Regions from separate parts of the Vibrio eleionomae genome, predicted to be linked through region 4. Evidence: predicted binding sites of a transcription regulator. Region 4 holds the regulator's gene; each other region holds the start of a gene.
The links. Region 4 encodes CRP, which controls carbon source genes, mostly activating them, when cyclic AMP is high. Its sites were predicted from a motif close to TGTGANNNNNNTCACA; they were not measured.
Positions count from the first base shown of each region.

Region 1: the regulator CRP is predicted to act here: its motif matches at 1,722-1,737, upstream of F9817_RS02575 (CidA/LrgA family protein).
Region 2: the regulator CRP is predicted to act here: its motif matches at 3,051-3,066, upstream of nagE (N-acetylglucosamine-specific PTS transporter subunit IIBC).
Region 3: the regulator CRP is predicted to act here: its motif matches at 2,352-2,367, upstream of udp (uridine phosphorylase).

Region 1 covers NZ_WEKT01000003.1:65,363-69,963, reverse strand. The annotation lists gene fldA (flavodoxin FldA) at 1-520, shown strand, start outside; gene F9817_RS02580 (LrgB family protein) at 584-1,282, opposite strand; gene F9817_RS02575 (CidA/LrgA family protein) at 1,284-1,703, opposite strand; gene F9817_RS02570 (LysR family transcriptional regulator) at 1,831-2,730, shown strand; gene fcrX (ferric iron uptake transcriptional regulator FcrX) at 3,332-3,781, shown strand; gene F9817_RS02560 (aspartate-semialdehyde dehydrogenase) at 3,829-4,601, opposite strand, start outside.
Region 2 covers NZ_WEKT01000013.1:5,939-10,539, reverse strand. The annotation lists gene glnS (glutamine--tRNA ligase) at 1-1,058, opposite strand, end outside; gene nagE (N-acetylglucosamine-specific PTS transporter subunit IIBC) at 1,321-2,907, opposite strand; gene nagA (N-acetylglucosamine-6-phosphate deacetylase) at 3,644-4,601, shown strand, end outside.
Region 3 covers NZ_WEKT01000013.1:44,587-49,187, reverse strand. The annotation lists gene metG (methionine--tRNA ligase) at 1-291, shown strand, start outside; gene F9817_RS09545 (hypothetical protein) at 597-1,403, shown strand; gene udp (uridine phosphorylase) at 1,454-2,215, opposite strand; gene F9817_RS09535 (zinc/cadmium/mercury/lead-transporting ATPase) at 2,443-4,601, opposite strand, start outside.
Region 4 covers NZ_WEKT01000004.1:101,302-105,902, reverse strand. The annotation lists gene F9817_RS03730 (hydrolase) at 1-403, shown strand, start outside; gene F9817_RS03725 (YheU family protein) at 447-656, shown strand; gene F9817_RS03720 (phosphoribulokinase) at 741-1,610, shown strand; gene crp (cAMP-activated global transcriptional regulator CRP) at 1,852-2,484, shown strand; gene F9817_RS03710 (DUF1338 domain-containing protein) at 2,566-3,363, opposite strand; gene astA (arginine N-succinyltransferase) at 3,377-4,396, opposite strand; gene F9817_RS03700 (aspartate aminotransferase family protein) at 4,498-4,601, opposite strand, start outside.

The DNA.
Region 1 (4,601 bases), on a different contig from region 4:
TGTAGGTATCTTCTTTGGTAGCGATACAGGTAACACCGAAGCTGTTGCAAAGATGATTCAGAAAAAGCTGGGTGAAAAACTTGTTCACGTACAAGACATCGCCAAAAGCAGTAAAGAAGACATCGATAATTTTGATCTGCTGCTTTTAGGTATCCCTACTTGGTATTACGGCGAAGCACAATGCGATTGGGATGATTTCTTCCCAGAACTAGAAGCAATTGATTTTTCTACAAAATTAGTGGCTATCTTTGGTTGTGGTGACCAAGAAGATTACGCTGAATACTTCTGTGATGCGATGGGAACTATTCGCGACATCGTAGAAGCAAAAGGCGGTACGATTGTTGGTGAATGGCCAACTGAAGGCTATGAATTTGAAGCGTCTAAAGCACTTGTTGATGAAAACCACTTTGTCGGCTTATGTATCGATGAAGATCGTCAACCTGAATTGACTGAACAACGCGTTTCAGCTTGGGTAAACCAAGTATACGAAGAAATGTGTCTTGCTGAGCTTGAAGATTAATAAAAAGATCCCCTGCCTCGCAGGGGATCTCTTGCTCATCGAGAATGAATGCACTCTACCCTATTACCATAAAATAGGCCCTAGAAATGGTGCTAACAAAACCGTAACCATGCCAGCAATCATCATAACTACACTCGATACTACTCCTTCAGAACTGCCAATTTGGTAAGCCTTCGCCGTTCCCGCACCATGCGCAGAAGCACCAAGGCTCACCCCTTTCCCTAATCGAGAACGGATAGATAAAATCGTTAGGATACCTTCACCAACAGCCATCCCAATTAAACCTGTCATCACCACAAATAAAGCCGCTAAATCTGTTTTTCCACCTACCGACTTCGTTGCTTCAACAGCAAACGGCGTGGTAATTGAACGCATAGCTAAGCTACGTTGCAAAATTTCTGGTAAATGAAACAATCTTGCTAACAGAACGGTACTGCTCACAGCAACTAATACCGACACGCAAACACCAACAGAAAGTGACAACCAATGGCGATAGATTAATTCACGATTATCATAAACAGGAATAGCAAATGCGACTGTTGCAGGACCAAGCATCCATAAGAGCCAGTGCGAGTCCTCAATATAAGATTGATACGGTATATGAAAACACATTACCACTAGCACTAATAATAGTGGCGACAAAAACAGAGGCATTAAAAAAATTGTGCGTTTATGACCATACGCCCACTTACTCGCATAGTAAAATAAGACGGTCATAATGAAACAAAGCGCACCTAACCCATAATGAGACAAAAAATCCATTTTAGCGGCCTGCCTTAGCTAAAGCATGACGGTTACTCTTGCGTCGTGACAAACTCAATTCTAAGCGATAAATTCTATCAACGACCAACGCTGTGATTGCGATAACGAGGATCGTGCTAAGCACTAACACTGCGATAATCTGCAACCCCTCTTGTTCCATCAACTGCTGGTAATTCACCACAGCCACGACAGCAGGAACAAAGAACAACAACATCTCAGCCAATAACCAAGTCGCCCCTCTACGTAACCAGTTAACGTTAACCATTTTGCTAAACACCAAAATTAGCAACAGCAACATTCCTGTTAAGTTAGATGGTAAAGGCAAATGCAGCAATTTAACCAAATAATCTGCGGCAAACCAAATCCCTGAAAGCACGACAATCTGAAAGATCGTCAGTAAGCTACCACCCATTTTATTCATTGCTATTCATATCCATTTTGTGAATTCAATCACAGTATAAGGATGCCCTAAACCATCATAAAATGAATTTTTATTATCAAAAACATGCCAAAATGGCATACATTAAAAATCCGTTTAAGGTTGTGTTATGGACATCAAAGCACTGCGCTATTTTGTCGAATTAGTTAATCAAAAAAGTTTTACTAAAGCGTCTGAACGCTTGTATGTTACTCAACCTACCATCAGTAAAATGATTCGTAATTTGGAGCAATCCATTACTCAACCGCTATTACATCGAGATGGTCGCCGTTTTTGGTTAACAGATAGTGGTGAAGTCGTTTACCAACGAGCATTGCATATCCTTGAACAAATGGACCAACTCAAAGCCGAGCTCATTGATTTAAATGAGCTAAAAACGGGACATTTACGGTTAGGGATCCCGCCAATGGTCGGCCATTTATATGCCGGAATTATACGCAGGTATCGTCAAATGTATCCAAACATTGAATTAACCATTGTGGAATATGGTGGAAGAAAAATTGAACAGGCGTTAATTGATGGTGAATTAGATGTAGCAATGACGATGCTCACACCAAATAACAATCATTGTTTAGCCAACCTACCTCTTGATGGTTACTCTGTTAATGCTGTACTCCCCGATAATGACCACTGGCGTTCCCATGAAACAATTTGTTGGGAGTCTTTAAAAGATGAGCCTTTTTATTTATATACTGAAGAGTTTACTTTAAGTGACTATATTCATCATTTATGTCGTCAAGCCCATTTTGAACCTCAGGTATTAGCACGCAGTAGCCAATGGGACTTCTTAGTGGCCTTGGTAAAAAGTGGGATTGGAGTCGCGTTTTTACCAGAACCACTGTGCCAGCGAATACACGACCAAGGCGTTTTAGTGAAGCCCATTACTCCTTCGATTGAATGGCGTTTGGGCGTTATTTGGCATAAAGAACGTTATGTTTCAAAAACGGCGGAAGCATGGATTAGCTTATGCGAAGAATATATATCCCAACATAGCCATAAAAATGAATGACAACATTCAATTCACTACAATATAGGTAAGATAACCTTAAACCTTAAGAAGGTGCTGGCATATTTGATCTTGGGTAAAACACCGATAAATTTTACTGTTATTTAGCACTCCATCGCACACAACCTTTTTAATCAATGCTAAACTGTAACGAGTTTTATTTGCAATTAAACTGAAGTGTTTATTTTTAATTAAAAAGTGTTACCTATTAATGTCATTGGTAAAACCTATTAAAAATAAAAGAAACACGAAAGTTAGCAAATATTAATCACCTAAATAAGCAGGAAGCGTACACATAACGCGGTAGAACTCAGATAGTCGAATTACTAAAAAAATTATTTAATATTAGTGTTTTATAATATTTAGCTATAATAAACCAATCGAAAAATCGGTTGTCTAACGCTAAATGATACCTGTAACAGTTTACATGAGCTTAAGAGTAAATACGGAATTGGTTGCTTAACATTTCGCACAAAAATGACTTTTAACGCGAAACTCAGTAGTAACCCTTTGAACTTCGTGGTTTATTGTTTTGGTCTACTCACCTATAATACGGGCAACACTGACTTCTGTTATTTACTGCAGATCATCAACGGGAAACTATATGTCAGATAACAACCAAGCGCTAAAGGATGCTGGTCTTAAAGTAACCCTTCCAAGGCTTAAGATTCTAGAAGTATTACAGCAACCTGAGTGCCAGCATATTAGTGCTGAAGAGCTCTACAAGAAATTGATAGATCTCGGCGAAGAAATTGGTCTCGCGACAGTGTATCGCGTGTTAAACCAATTTGATGATGCAGGTATCGTGACCCGCCACCACTTCGAAGGTGGTAAATCTGTATTTGAACTATCAACACAACATCACCACGACCACCTCGTGTGTCTAGATTGTGGTGCCGTGATTGAATTCTCTGACGAGGTTATCGAACGTCGTCAACGTGAAATTGCCGCTGAATACAACGTAGAATTGACTAACCACAGTCTTTACTTGTACGGCAAATGTGCTGATGGTTCTTGCAAAGAGAACCCTAAAGCACACAAAGGCAACAAATAAAAAAAACCACCCTCGGGTGGTTTTTTTATACCGATAAAAGCATCTCGTTACAGGTAATCTCTCACCAACACTTCCGCAATTTGTACAGCGTTTGTTGCCGCACCTTTACGTACGTTATCAGCAACAACCCACATGTTAATGCCACTGTGGTGACTGATATCTTCACGAATACGTCCGACCATTACATGGTCTTTACCGCCAGCATCACGTACTTGGGTTGGAAACTCTTCACCAAGGAATAACTCGATGCCTTCTTGTTGCTCTAGTAAGTTAATCACTTGCTCAGCACCAATTGGTGCACAAGTTTCAATATGCACGGCTTCAGCATGCCCGTAAAAGACAGGAACACGTACACACGTTGGATTCACACGAATGCTTTGGTCTGCAAAAATCTTTTCTGTTTCCCACACCATTTTCATTTCTTCTTTGGTGTAGCCGTTTTCCATAAAATCATCGATTTGAGGAATACAGTTAAACGCGATTTGCTGACGGAACGCTTCATTTTCAGCAGGCATACCATTGAGTAGTTTCGCTGTTTGCCCAGCTAATTCATCAATGCCTTTTTTACCTGCACCTGATACGGATTGGTAAGTCGTTACGTTAATACGTTCAATGCCTACTTCATCATGAATCGGTTTTAAAGCGACCAACATCTGAATCGTTGAACAGTTTGGGTTGGCAATGATATTCCGGTTACGGAATTCAGCGATCGCAGTTGGGTTCACTTCAGGAATGACTAAAGGTACATCATAGTCATAGCGAAACTGTGACGTGTTATCGATGACAACCACACCGTTATCTGCTGCGATAGGTGCCCACT
Region 2 (4,601 bases), on a different contig from region 4:
ACAATTTTAACAGGATCTAGTACGGCCATTGCACGAGGTGCATTTTCATTTAAATCGTCACGAATACAAGACTCAAGTGAACTGAATTCAATCATATTGTCTTGTTTAGTCACACCAATACGTTTACAGAATTCACGAATAGATGCAGCAGTAAAACCACGGCGACGCAGACCTGAAATAGTCGGCATACGAGGGTCATCCCAACCTTGAACCAATTTTTCGGTTACAAGTTGGTTTAGCTTACGCTTAGACATTACCGTGTATTCAAGATTCAGACGACTGAATTCGTATTGACGAGGGTGACAATCAATATCGATGTGGTCCAATACCCAGTCGTACAAACGACGGTTGTCTTGGAATTCAAGCGTACATAATGAATGAGTAATCCCTTCTAACGCATCAGAAATACAGTGCGTGAAGTCGTACATTGGATAAATGCACCATTTATCACCAGTTTGATGGTGAGTTGCGAAGCGCACACGATAGATAACAGGATCGCGCAACACCATAAATGATGAAGACATATCAATTTTTGCACGTAGACATGCCGTACCTTCAGCAAAACCACCAGCACGCATTTTTTCAAACAATGCTAGGTTTTCTTCCACACTGCGGTCACGGTATGGACTGTGTTTACCCGGTGCAGTCAATGTGCCGCGGTATTCACGAATCTGCTCAGGACTTAGCTCTTCGACATACGCTAAGCCTTTGTTAATCAGTTCGATTGCATATTCGTATAGCTTATCAAAGTAATCAGAAGAATAATGGATATCCCCTGACCATTGAAAGCCTAACCAGCCTACATCTTTCTTAATCGACTCAACGTATTCGAGATCTTCTTTCTCTGGGTTAGTGTCATCAAAACGTAAGTTACACTGTCCCTGATAGTCCTGAGCAATACCAAAGTTCAAACAGATAGATTTTGCGTGCCCAATGTGTAGATAACCGTTTGGTTCCGGTGGGAAACGAGTATGCACGCTAGTGTGTTTACCATCCGCTAAATCTTTATCGATGATTTGGCGAATGAAGTTCGATGGACGAGCCTCAGCTTCACTCATCTATAGCACCTCAAGTTTATTTAGTATTGTCAGACAAAGTTCTCTGTGATTTATGGCGGTTTCAGTTTATTTCACCACCACTACAGAAACTATTATGGTTAATGATCCACAATTATTAAGTAATGCACAATAAAAAGCATGGCTTTTCTTATGATTATTTATGGTTTGTTGCTTTTCAAAGCGCTATTCGTTGAAATAAACCACTTTGTTTTACAAAAAAGCCCTCCACTAGGGAGGGCAGCATAGTATGCTTGATTGCCGTTTATGGCAATGTCACATCGGATAAGTCTTCATCTGGCGAGATCGTGTTCATCTCTCCAGCGATAATTTCTGCCAACGGCCCCAGAATAACCTGCAAGTTATTTTCGCCTAATTTGACTACGCCCATGGCACCAAGATGTTTCAACGTTTTTTCATCAATCACTGAAGTATCATTCACCGTTAAACGTAACCGTGTAATACATGCATCAATATTTGCTAAGTTAGCGTGACCACCTAATGCCTTTAAATACTGCTTGGCAAGTATGCCATTGTCTGTAGCAGGAACGTGACCTTTATCTGCGGGAGATGGTGCTGCTGACGGATCTTCCTCTCGACCAGGTGATTTCAAATTAAAGAAGCGAATCGCGAAGCTGAACGTAAAGAAATACAAGAAGAAGAAAGCAATACCAATCAGCAATAAAGTAAATGGCTTGGTTGCTAGTCCCCAGTTCAGAGCGAAATCAAGTAAGCCGGCAGAGAAACCAAAACCGTCTAGCGTACCAAACATATTAGCAATAACTAAAGATAACCCCGTAAAGACAGCATGGATCGCATAAAGAGCCGGTGCTAAAAATACGAATAGGAATTCCAATGGTTCAGTGATACCGGTTAGAAAAGCACAGAACGCAACAGAAAATAATATGCCCCCCACTTCCGTACGTTTTTCTTTTGGCGCGGCTAGGTACATCGCAAATGCAGCGCCGGGCAAACCAAACATCATCACTGGGAAGAAACCATTCATGTAAGTACCAGCACTTAAATCTCCACCAAAGAAGCGATTTAGATCACCGGTTTTTACAATGTCTGTCACCCGGTCAACAACAGCGGTTACTTCAGGTGTCACTACATTTTTAAATTGGAATGTGTGCATATCGCCAACAACCAAAGATTTCGCGATACTTGGATCAACACACAGTTTGGTCAATGAAGGTAATGCTTTCGCTGCGGCATGCGCACCATGCACAACCACTTCTTGACATGAACCCATACCAAACCAAAAGTATGAATTAAGAACATGGTGTAAACCAACTGGAATCAGTGCACGATTTAACACCCCATAAGCAAATTGACCAATAGAGCCCGATGAGGAAATAGCATGAGCTAATGCATCCAAGCCACCTTGGATAGGAGGCCAAATCACACCTAAAATTGCACCAGCAATTAAAGAGAACAGTCCCGCCATAATAGGCACCAGGCGCTTACCAGCGAAAAACGCTAACCATTGCGGTAAAGATGTTTTATAAAAAGCGTTGTAAGAGTGGCCCGCAATGATCCCCGCGAATATACCGCCGAAGAATGACATATTGATAGAGTCGTCTATCGTTTTTGCCGTAGCCGTTACCACAAAGTAGGCAACAGCGCCCGCAATACCCGCAGCGCCAGCACCATCTACCGATAAACCAACGGCAATACCGAGCCCAAATAAAAGTGGAAGGTGATCAAAAATGGCGCCACCAGCGTTCGCCATGAAAGGAATGTCGAGCAAATCACCTTGGCCAAGCCGAAGTAATAAAGCCGCAACAGGCAAAGTCGCGATAGGCAGCATCAATGCCTTCCCGAGCTTTTGTGCATATCCGAGTATATTCACTTATTTTCTCTCCAGTTAGATTTCCGTATCTTTAATGCTGTCACGCATCTTTTTGTGTAACTTATAACTTATTTTAGTCATTCAATTTAGTTGGTTCAGTGTAAGCAGAACAACATACCGAGCAAACCACTCACCCTTTTAAATGTGATACCTATCACTTTAATTTGATTGAATTCTCATAAAAAAGAAGACTATGTCATAACTTATTTTACATTATAAAATATCAATATTTTACGCTATACTAAATTTGAACTTGATGAATATAAAATCCATTACCGAGTAAAATACCGTCAAGTTACGGTAACTTAATGGCAAGTTGTAAACTGGAAGTCAGGTATTGACTACTCGGCTATTCATTACTTCTCAGTGACACTGAAAGTTATTTCGCTATTAAACAAAAGTGTCCATAACGACAGTCAGTGATTAGAATTTTTATATTTTATTGAATTCTAAAGTAAAAATATTTTGATTCTTTTCACAGTTAAACAATTTATATTGGATAATTGTCATTTAAGCTCCCCTATAGGGAACTAGAAGGTAAAGCCTCCGATTAACATTTATACCCAAGTCATTTCCAGCTGGGTTTGGCGCCAGTTAACACCAAATAGCGTTAAAAATGACGCAAATTTAGACAGAGATGCTTTGGGTATAACGGCACAACGTATGTAAAAGTCCGGCTATAAAAAAGCTAGGCTTTTTCTGTGTCGATTAAGATATAGAAATGAAGGATTAACAAATGAAGTACGCACTTACCAACGGCATTGTTTATACCGGGCAAGATAGATTAGAAGGTTATGCAGTGATTATAAACAACGATGTGATCACTAATATTGTACCTGAACAACAACTACCTGAAGATGTCCAAACAATTGATCTTGAAGGTGCTATTGTTTCCCCTGGCTTCATCGATTTACAGCTTAATGGTTGTGGCGGGGTCATGTTTAACGATGATATCTCTGAAAGTGCTCTCGATATCATGCATAAAGCGAATCTGAAATCTGGATGTACCAGCTTTTTACCCACCTTCATCACTTCTCCTGATGAGGATATGCGTCAAGCGGTTGAAACCACACGCCGTTATATGTCAGCGAAGCCGAATCAAGTATTAGGCCTGCATATGGAAGGACCTTACCTAAACCCAGAAAAGAAAGGCATCCACAATATTGATTATGTTCGTTCATCGAATCAAGAAATGGTGGATTACCTATGCAAAAACAGTGATGTTATTGCACAAGTAACCATGGCTCCAGAAGTGAACGATCACCAACATATCACTCAGTTAGCCAACGCCAATATTGTGGTTTCCCTTGGTCATACCAACTGCACTTACCAACAAGCACGTGAAGGTTTTGCGTCCGGTATGACATTTGCGACTCACTTATTTAACGCGATGTCTTCAATTGTTGGCCGTGAACCTGGCGCTGTCGGCGCGGTTTATGACTCACCAGATGTCTACACTGGCATTATTGCTGATGGCTTTCACGTCGACTTTGCCAACATCCGTATTGCAAAAAAAATCAAGCAAGACAAGTTGATATTAGTGACCGATGCCACAGCTCCTGCAGGCGCTGAAATGGATTACTTTATTTTTGTGGGCAAAAAAGTATATTACCGAGATGGTAAGTGTGTTGATGAACATGGCACACTTGGCGGCTCTGCGTTAACGATGATTAAAGCCATTGAAAATGCAGTAG
Region 3 (4,601 bases), on a different contig from region 4:
ATGCGCATCGCTAAAATCATCTCTTGTGAAGAAGTGCCTAAAGCAAATAAACTGCTTAAATTCCAATTGGATATCGGTGGCGAAACTCGCCAAGTATTCTCTGGTATCAAAGCAGCATACAAACCAGAAGACTTGGTGGGTAAATACACTGTGATGGTGGCAAACCTGAAACCTCGTAAGATGAAGTTTGGTATGTCTGAAGGCATGATTCTCGCAGCTGGCCCTGGTGGCGACCAATTGTGGATTCTTGAACCACACGAAGGCGCTCAACCTGGCATGCGCGTCATGTAATCGACGATTGCTGTTACGTCAATCATTACCATTTTACGATTGATAGAACACCTATTAAACGCCGTGATTAACGTATTAATCACGGCGTTTTTTATATCAAATTTTATGCAAATACGTTCATTTAAAGGCAAACTAGCACCAGATTAGTGCAAGCATTCAACAGGTAAAAAATAACTTGCTGAATAATAATATAAATAAAGTTGGCATTAAGACTGCTTATAGATTATCAGATGCTGTGCGTTGTCGGTACTAATGAAGTATCACACAGCCCACTCCCGATATAAGTTACAGGAGTTTGCTCTTATATGTTTGTGCTTTTAGCCATGGCTATTTCTCTCGCGATTTTAGGCTTGATGTATCTCTATGCCAAACAACGTGAGAACGTGTCACAACGTAAATATGAATTACTCGTTGAATTACGCGAGGTGCTCTCGATTTGTCGACAACACCGCAGCGCAACTCACCATCAACTGATGTTTGGTGAAAACAACCACGATCAAGCGTTAGAACTAGAGCACCAACTGCAGCAACATGTCACTCATTTGATTCATATTGCAAACCTTGATACTAAGCCGATGTATCGTATTTTGCAGCGTAAACTTGAAGTGCTAACTCAAGATTGGCAAGACCGCTCTGTTGCTCGTAATCAAATGTTACACGGGCGAGCGATTAGGCACTGTATGTTCCTACTTGATGAAGTGATCTTGGCATGGCTATTAGAGGCTGGAAGGGAAGATCTTTCAGATGAGTACCACATTAACTGGCAACAAGTGATTGATGCAATGGATGCCTTAACTCAATTGCGCATCACCATTGATGTATTGGAAAAACCTAATGACAAAAAGCGCTTTTTCCTCAACGCTGGGTCAGTTTACCGAAAAGTCACGCAACTCTCGATGATCAGCAGTCTAACCATCGCCTCACCACATTGTGCCAAGGCGCTGCGACAGCTCCTCACATTCGAGCACCAGAACTCTCCTTTACCTTCAGCAGAAGAACTCTACGCTGTGACGACAGCTTTATCTCTGGCAATCGCGCAAGTGTATGACCATATGCTCAGCGAACTGATCGAAACCTTATATATTCCCTTGCCTAAGTTAGTTTTAGCATAAGACAATCAAAAAAGGCTTGGTAAACCAAGCCTTTCTCTGTCATTAATGAATTAAGCGAGTAATTCGCGCGCTGCATCCACCACCACTTGAATTGCACGAGTTTCTGCCAATTTCAGTGTTTCATGGTCAGGGGTTTCTTTTTGTGTACGGTTGATAATAACGCCGGCCACACACCCAGCTTTCAGACCAGAACTGGCGCACATAGTCAGTAAGGTTGCCGATTCCATCTCAAAGTTTAATACGCCCATTTCTTGCCACTCTTTCATTGAGCCTTGAAAACGACGGACTACTCGACCAGTAAACGTGTCATAACGCTCTTGCCCTGGATAGAACGTATCACTGGATGCTGTTACACCGGTATGAACATTTGCACCACTCGCTACTGCGGCTTTCTTCATTGCAGTGGCTACATCAAAATCAGCAACGGCTGGAAATTCCATTGGAGCAAAGTGCAGACTTGCGCCATCTAGGCGAACAGAACCTGTCGTTACAATCATATCACCCACATTAACGTGTGGTTGAATTGCGCCAGTGGTACCGACGCGAAGGAATGTTCGTACACCCAGTTGCGCTAATTCTTCCACAGCGATCGACGTTGATGGTCCACCAATACCAGTAGAACAGACAACAACCGATTGACCGTCTAGTTGGCCACGATACAGTGTGTATTCACGTTGACTTGCTAGAAATTGAGGGTTCTCGAGTAAGTTAGCAATTTTTTCTACACGAGCAGGATCACCAGGAATGATCGCAAGTGTTGCATCTTGTAAATCTTCTTTTGTGACACCTAAATGGAATACAGCTTGAGTCATAAAAAATACTCCTTATTACGGCTTGTTTTTAGCTCTGATTTTTTTGGGTACCAGATAACTGTATCCGACCCATCATTTTTAAAAACCGATGATTATCACAAAAATAAAAGCAACAATTTTTATATTTACACACTAATGTGATAAATATCACACTAATTCATTGGTAAAGACAAAAATAAAAGCACAGTAAGCACTGTGCTTTTGAGTATAGTCATGAATCGCAAGCCTTAGTCGTCTGCTTTAAAACGCAGTAAACGCAATGCATTCAACGTCACTAATGCAGTCGCTCCGCTGTCAGCTAATACCGCTAACCACAAGCCGGTAATACCGCACAAACTCGTTACGAGAAAAATCGCCTTCAATCCCAAAGCTAAGGTAATGTTTTGCCTGATGTTAGCCAATGTTGCTTGAGATAAAGCAATCATAGTAGGAATACCGGATAATCGATTGTGCGTTAAAGCCGCATCTGCCGTCTCTAGTGCAACATCACTGCCTTCCCCCATCGCGATGGCTACACTGGCAGATTTCATCGCTGGCGCATCATTAATACCATCACCTACCATCGCTACATGGCCTTGTTGTGCCATATTTCTTACCCAATCCACTTTATCTGCTGGCAACAATTGCGCTTGATACTCTAGATTCAATTGCTCGGCCATTCCCGCTGCGCAACGTTGATTGTCACCCGTCAGCATCACGCTTGAAATGCCCATTGACGTTAACTTGTGCACCGCCTTTTGCGCATCGTCACGCAACTGATCTTGCCAGGATATGATCCCTACAACCTCAGACGCTATTTGAAGATACACAACGGTTTTACCTTGTAACTCCAGCCGTTCAACGATGGATTGAGCATGTTCATCCACTAAATGACTATGGCGAGGGGCGAGGAGCTGTACCTTTTGCCCATTAACAACACCAGATACCCCTTTCCCCGCTTGAGCGCTTTTATTGTTAGCCTCAGGGAGTGGTATTTTCTGGCCTTCAACGTAATTAACTAATGCCTTGGCTAAAGGGTGAACAGAGCCTTGTTCTACTGCAGCGGCATACTGCAATATTTTTTCCTCAGTTTCGTTCCCCAATGTTATAACGTCAGTCACTTGAGGTTGGCCTTGGGTTAACGTTCCCGTTTTATCAAACGCAATCGTTTTAATTCGTCCCAATTGTTCGAGTGCAGCACCACCTTTAATCAGTGCACCATACCGAGCCGCCGTTGCTAACCCAGAGGTTATCGCGGCAGGCGTTGAAATCACGAGCGCACATGGGCAAGCTATCAATAACGTCGCCAAACCTCGATAGAGCCATGTATCCCACGGTTGAGAGAATATAAGTGGCGGAATCAAAACCACCGCTAAGGCAACTCCCATCATCATCGGTGTATACCAACGGCTGAATTTATCAAGAAATCGCTCCAAAGGTGCCTTACGTGATTCTGCGTCTTCAATCATATGCAGAATACGATCGATGGCATTTTCCCCTTGGCGAGAGGTGACACGTACCTGAATGACCCGATCGACGACGACCCCACCAGCCGATAGCGACTCACCTTGCTGGCGCTCTGCCGGAACAGATTCGCCGGTTAACGCACTTTCATCAATCGCGGCAGCCGTTGTCAATAAAATGCCATCCGCAGGTAAACGACCTCCAGGAGAAACTTCAATCACATCACCAAGGTTTAAACTTGCCACATCTACGTTAATGCGTTGCCCATCGATAATTTTTGTTGCTTGTTCTGGCAATAATTTCATTAAAGATTGAACACCACTACGAGCCTTTTCTGCTGCAAGTCCTTCAAGACGTTCCCCTATTAAGAAGAGAAAAATAACCATCGCAGCTTCTGTGTATGCACCGAGATATAAAGCACCGAGGCATGCTACTGTCATCAGTGTTTCTATCGTAAACGGAGAACCCGATTGCGCACCTCTCAACGCACTTTTTGCTATCGGCAATAACCCCGCGATACAAACGATAACATCAACCCACTGTCCTAATTCTCTATGCCAGTTTCCTATTAAAGCACCAAATAAAATACCAATGCCTATCACTATGATTTGTTGTGTATCGCGCTGACGATACCAAGGCGTATTCTCAGACTTATGCGAGTGAGTGGCTTGATTTAAGTTATGAACATCGTAACCAGTGCGTTGGACGACGCTTTCAATGGCTTGCTCTGTTGCTGGCTGGTTGTACTCGACAACTAACTTCTCAGTGCTAAAAACTACCTTGGCAGAGACGATATCGGTTAATTGATTAACAGCAGTTTCTACTTTTCTTGCACAAGAAGGACAGTCCATCCCCACCACACGCCAACTCGATTGATATTTTCCCAGATGCCGGGCAGGGTCTTCGTCGCCTCCACTATCCCCTGCTAAGGAATCCGTAGAGC
Region 4 (4,601 bases):
TTACTTACTTAGCTCGCTAAAAAACACTGCGCTCCTTAAGCACCAGAAGATGAAAGAAGCATTAGGTATTACTGCAGCCCAAATAAAACAAGTCACACGGCTTATCGATTTTGATGATTTGATTACCGCCCCACTGCATGGTTTTCGCGATGCGCAAGATTACTATCAACGCTGTTCAGGGTTACAGCGCTTACCTGATATCACCATTCCAACGCGACTGATTCAAGCACAAGATGACCCATTCATGACTGATGAAATCATTCCAACCTTCACGCTACCCAAAAATTTGGATTATCAGCTGACTGAGCATGGTGGGCATGTAGGGTTTATTACGGGCAGCTGGAACCAACCCAAAATGTGGTTAGAAGAAACACTCCCCCAATACTATCAAGAATATCTCTAGCTAACTGAGGTATAATGACTTCAGAAAAAAACAGAGGTGAAGAATGATTGTTCCTTGGCAGCAAATTGATCCAGAGACACTTGAAAATTTGATTCGCGAGTTCGTCCTACGTGAAGGAACCGATTACGGTGACCATGAAATACCACTGCAACAGAAAGTCGATCAGGTAAAGCATCAAATCCAAACGGGAGATGCGGTAGTATTTTATTCCGAATTACATGAAACTGTAGACATAAAGCTTAAGCATCAGTAAATCCCCAAAAAGGTTGGAAATTCCATGCTATAGTGAATCCACTATTAGGAATTTCCTGTTCAGGATCACTAGACAAGGTTTGTCATGTCAGCGAAACACCCCATTATTGCTGTAACAGGTTCATCAGGAGCCGGAACAACAACAACTTCGGAAGCGTTCCGAAAAATGTTCAATATGATGTCGGTGCAACCTGCTTGGGTTGAAGGCGATAGCTTTCACCGTTTTACTCGTCCAGAAATGGATGTCGAAATTCGTAAAGCTCGTGAACAAGGCCGCCATATCAGCTATTTTGGCCCTCAGGCTAATAACTTTCCTGCATTAGAAGACTTTTTCCGCCAATATGGAAAAAGCGGAACAGGCCAAATACGTCGCTATCTTCATACCTTTGATGAAGCTGTACCATACAACCAAATGCCTGGCACCTTTACACCTTGGCAAGATATTCCAAGTAATACCGATGTGCTTTTTTACGAAGGACTACACGGTGGTGTCGTCGATGGTGACGTCAATGTGTCACAACATGTTGATTTTCTGATCGGTATGGTACCGATTGTTAACTTAGAGTGGATTCAAAAGTACGTTCGAGATACCCGAGATCGTGGGCATTCTCGAGAAGCAGTGATGGATTCCATCGTACGCTCGATGGATGATTATTTAAATTATATTACCCCGCAGTTTTCTCGTACTCATATCAATTTTCAGCGAGTACCCACAGTAGATACGTCAAACCCATTAAATGCGAAGGGCATTCCAAGTTTAGATGAAAGTTTTGTCGTAATCAGACTTCGCGGGATAAAAAATGTCGATTTTCCCTACTTGCTAGCAATGATAGATGGATCCTTTATGTCTCGGCATAACACCATTGTTGTTCCTGGGGGAAAAATGAGTTTTGCAATGGAATTAATCGTGAGACCGATCCTGCAACAACTCATAGAAAGCGGTAAAATTGGTTGATTCATCACACACGAATTTCGCTTACTTTTCATACCGTGATCATAAGCACGTTTTTGCGCAAAAATTCGGCCAAACGACACGATTAAAGTCAAGAAATTCGAAGTGAAAAAGGATACTATTCTTTAACGGAAACAAGATAACTTGCAGTGAATCCAAACTCTTCTTATTCTAGTAAGCCTGAATAAGGCTTCGCTAAATTATGGATAGCGGCAAGCGTACCCTGCAGAGGAAGTGAGATATTATGGTTCTAGGTAAACCTCAAACAGACCCAACATTAGAGTGGTTTCTTTCACACTGTCATATTCACAAATACCCATCAAAGAGCACTTTGATACACGCGGGTGAAAAGGCAGAAACGTTGTATTACATCGTCAAAGGTTCTGTTGCGGTATTGATCAAAGATGAAGAAGGTAAGGAGATGATTCTTTCCTATCTAAATCAGGGTGATTTTATCGGCGAACTTGGTCTTTTCGAAGAAGGTCAAGAGCGTACAGCCTGGGTTCGTGCTAAATCACCATGTGAAGTGGCAGAAATTTCATTTAAGAAATTCCGTCAGTTAATCCAAGTAAACCCAGATATTCTAATGCGTTTATCAGGGCAAATGGCACGTCGTCTACAAGTTACTAGCCAAAAAGTTGGTGATCTTGCATTCCTTGACGTAACTGGCCGCATTGCACAAACACTATTGAATCTAGCGAAACAGCCAGATGCAATGACTCACCCAGACGGTATGCAAATTAAAATTACTCGTCAAGAAATCGGTCAAATCGTGGGTTGTTCTCGCGAAACTGTTGGTCGTATTCTTAAAATGCTTGAAGAACAAAACCTTATTTCCGCACACGGTAAAACTATCGTGGTATACGGCACACGTTAATTCTTTTTAACAAGCATATGAATATGTAAAGCCACCTTTCGCAGGTGGCTTTTTCTTAGTGGGTAATCCAAGAAAGCTGACTCAGCGTTGCCGATGAGTACTTTCAAAAATCTTATTGGCGGATGCTTCAACGAACCCTTGATAGAGTTGACCATCCGGTTGCTGATAACGTTTAGCAAATTCATAAAAGCCACCGGGAATCGACAATACGCCATCACTAAATGCCACATTCACCGTATCTGCAAGCGTGGAGGATTGCTCTAAACACACTTCTGGTGAACCTTTAACATCACCACCAGATTGGTTGATAGCAAACCCTTGCTGACGCAAGAATGCATTTACAGTGCTTACCTCATCAAATGCGTTTAGCTGGTTCACACTCACTGTAAAATGATTAGCACCATATCCATGCGCAGCGAGCCAACTGGCATATTCACTCTCTAAAGCTAGCTGCTTATAGTCATCAATGGTTATAGACCAAGGTCGCCCTCGATACAAAAATGCCCCTGATGCTATATCTAACTCTTCACTTTGCTCCAATAGCGACGCAATAATTTGTTGGGCTTCCAACGTTAATTGTTCCACTAATAATTCACTAATGAACACTTTCGGTAAGCTTGGATCCGGATGTTGGTAGTGCCGAGCATAGAGCTTTTTCTCCCGAAAATGATATTCACCGCCCATCTCATAACCCAATGCAATAAACGTTTTTGCCAGCGCTTCAATACCTAAGTGATTGCTTTTAAACGTTCTCAGAGCAATATGATCATTAATAAGTGGCGTGTCTTCCTGTAATAAGTGGTGAACCTTTTCTGCCGACGGACACAAGCGCGTGGTGTAATCCAGCCATAAGCTGTCAAACAATTGGTTTACTGTCATGACTTACTCCTCGTTATTGTGCTAACACCCGGACGAAATCATCGTCTTGTACCTGTAAAGCAGCGGCAACATCAGGGGCTAACATGACACTATGGTTCTCATGATTCACGGCTGCCTTCGCGGCTGTTGCCCTAAACTGAGTAAAGCTAGTGTTAGCAATAAGAAACCATTGAGCACTAGTGTGCTCTACCACTTTTACCTTTAAACGCAGTGAATCTCGCACCGAAGCGATATGTTCTAAATCACACTCAACAGCGGGTCCGGCATCGAAAATATCCACATAGTTTCGACACACGAAGCCCTCTTTTTTCAAGAGGCTTAGCGCAGGCCTAGTGTTGTCATGGACTTGACCAATGACAGCCTGAGCCTCCTTACTAAGGAGATTAATGTATATCGGCAGTTTGGGCATTAAATCAGCGATAAATCCCTTATTTCCAATACCGGTTAGGTAATCAGCCATAGTGAAATCTATCGAAAAGAAGTGTTGTTGGAGCCATTGCCAAAATGGTGAGTTACCTTGCTCATCACACACACCACGCATTTCAGCAAAAATGGTTTGAGAAAACCGCTGCGGATGCTCTGCTAACATCAGAAAACGGCATTTCGATAGCAGACGCCCATTTAACCCGCCACGAAATTGTGGCCGTAAAAATAGTGAGCAGACTTCGCTATACCCGGTGTAGTTATTACCAAAGGTCAGTAACTTAACTGTATTTTTCACATTCAGCTTACGAGAATGGTGCACAATGGTGCTGATGTGATAAGAGTAGAAAGGAACATCCCAACCCACGGCGGCTTCTATGCCTGTCGTGCCAGCGATTTCTCCAGTTTCACTATCATAACCAACCATCAAGTACCCCTCATCGTAGGGCTCAGTCACATTGGCTTTAGCAAAACTGTATTCGGAATGTTGAATGCGGTTTTTTAAGAGCTCTTCATTAACCGGAAGAGAAGTAAATCCATGTCCCGACTCAACGGCACAAGTATGTAGTGCTTCATAATCTGACATTGCAATAGGGCGAACAACTAGCATCAATATATCCTCCAGATGCTAAGGGCCCGAAAAATCGGGCCCTACCTAGTCTATCGCCATGAAGCTCAAAGTCCTCATGGAGCGAGATGGCGATCCCCAGCTCACACTAGTGTCGAAATAGCTTTATCTAGGCGAGCTAAACCTTCTTCGATATCTTGTTCAGGAATGATCAATGATGGAGTGAAACGCAACACATTTGGCCCAG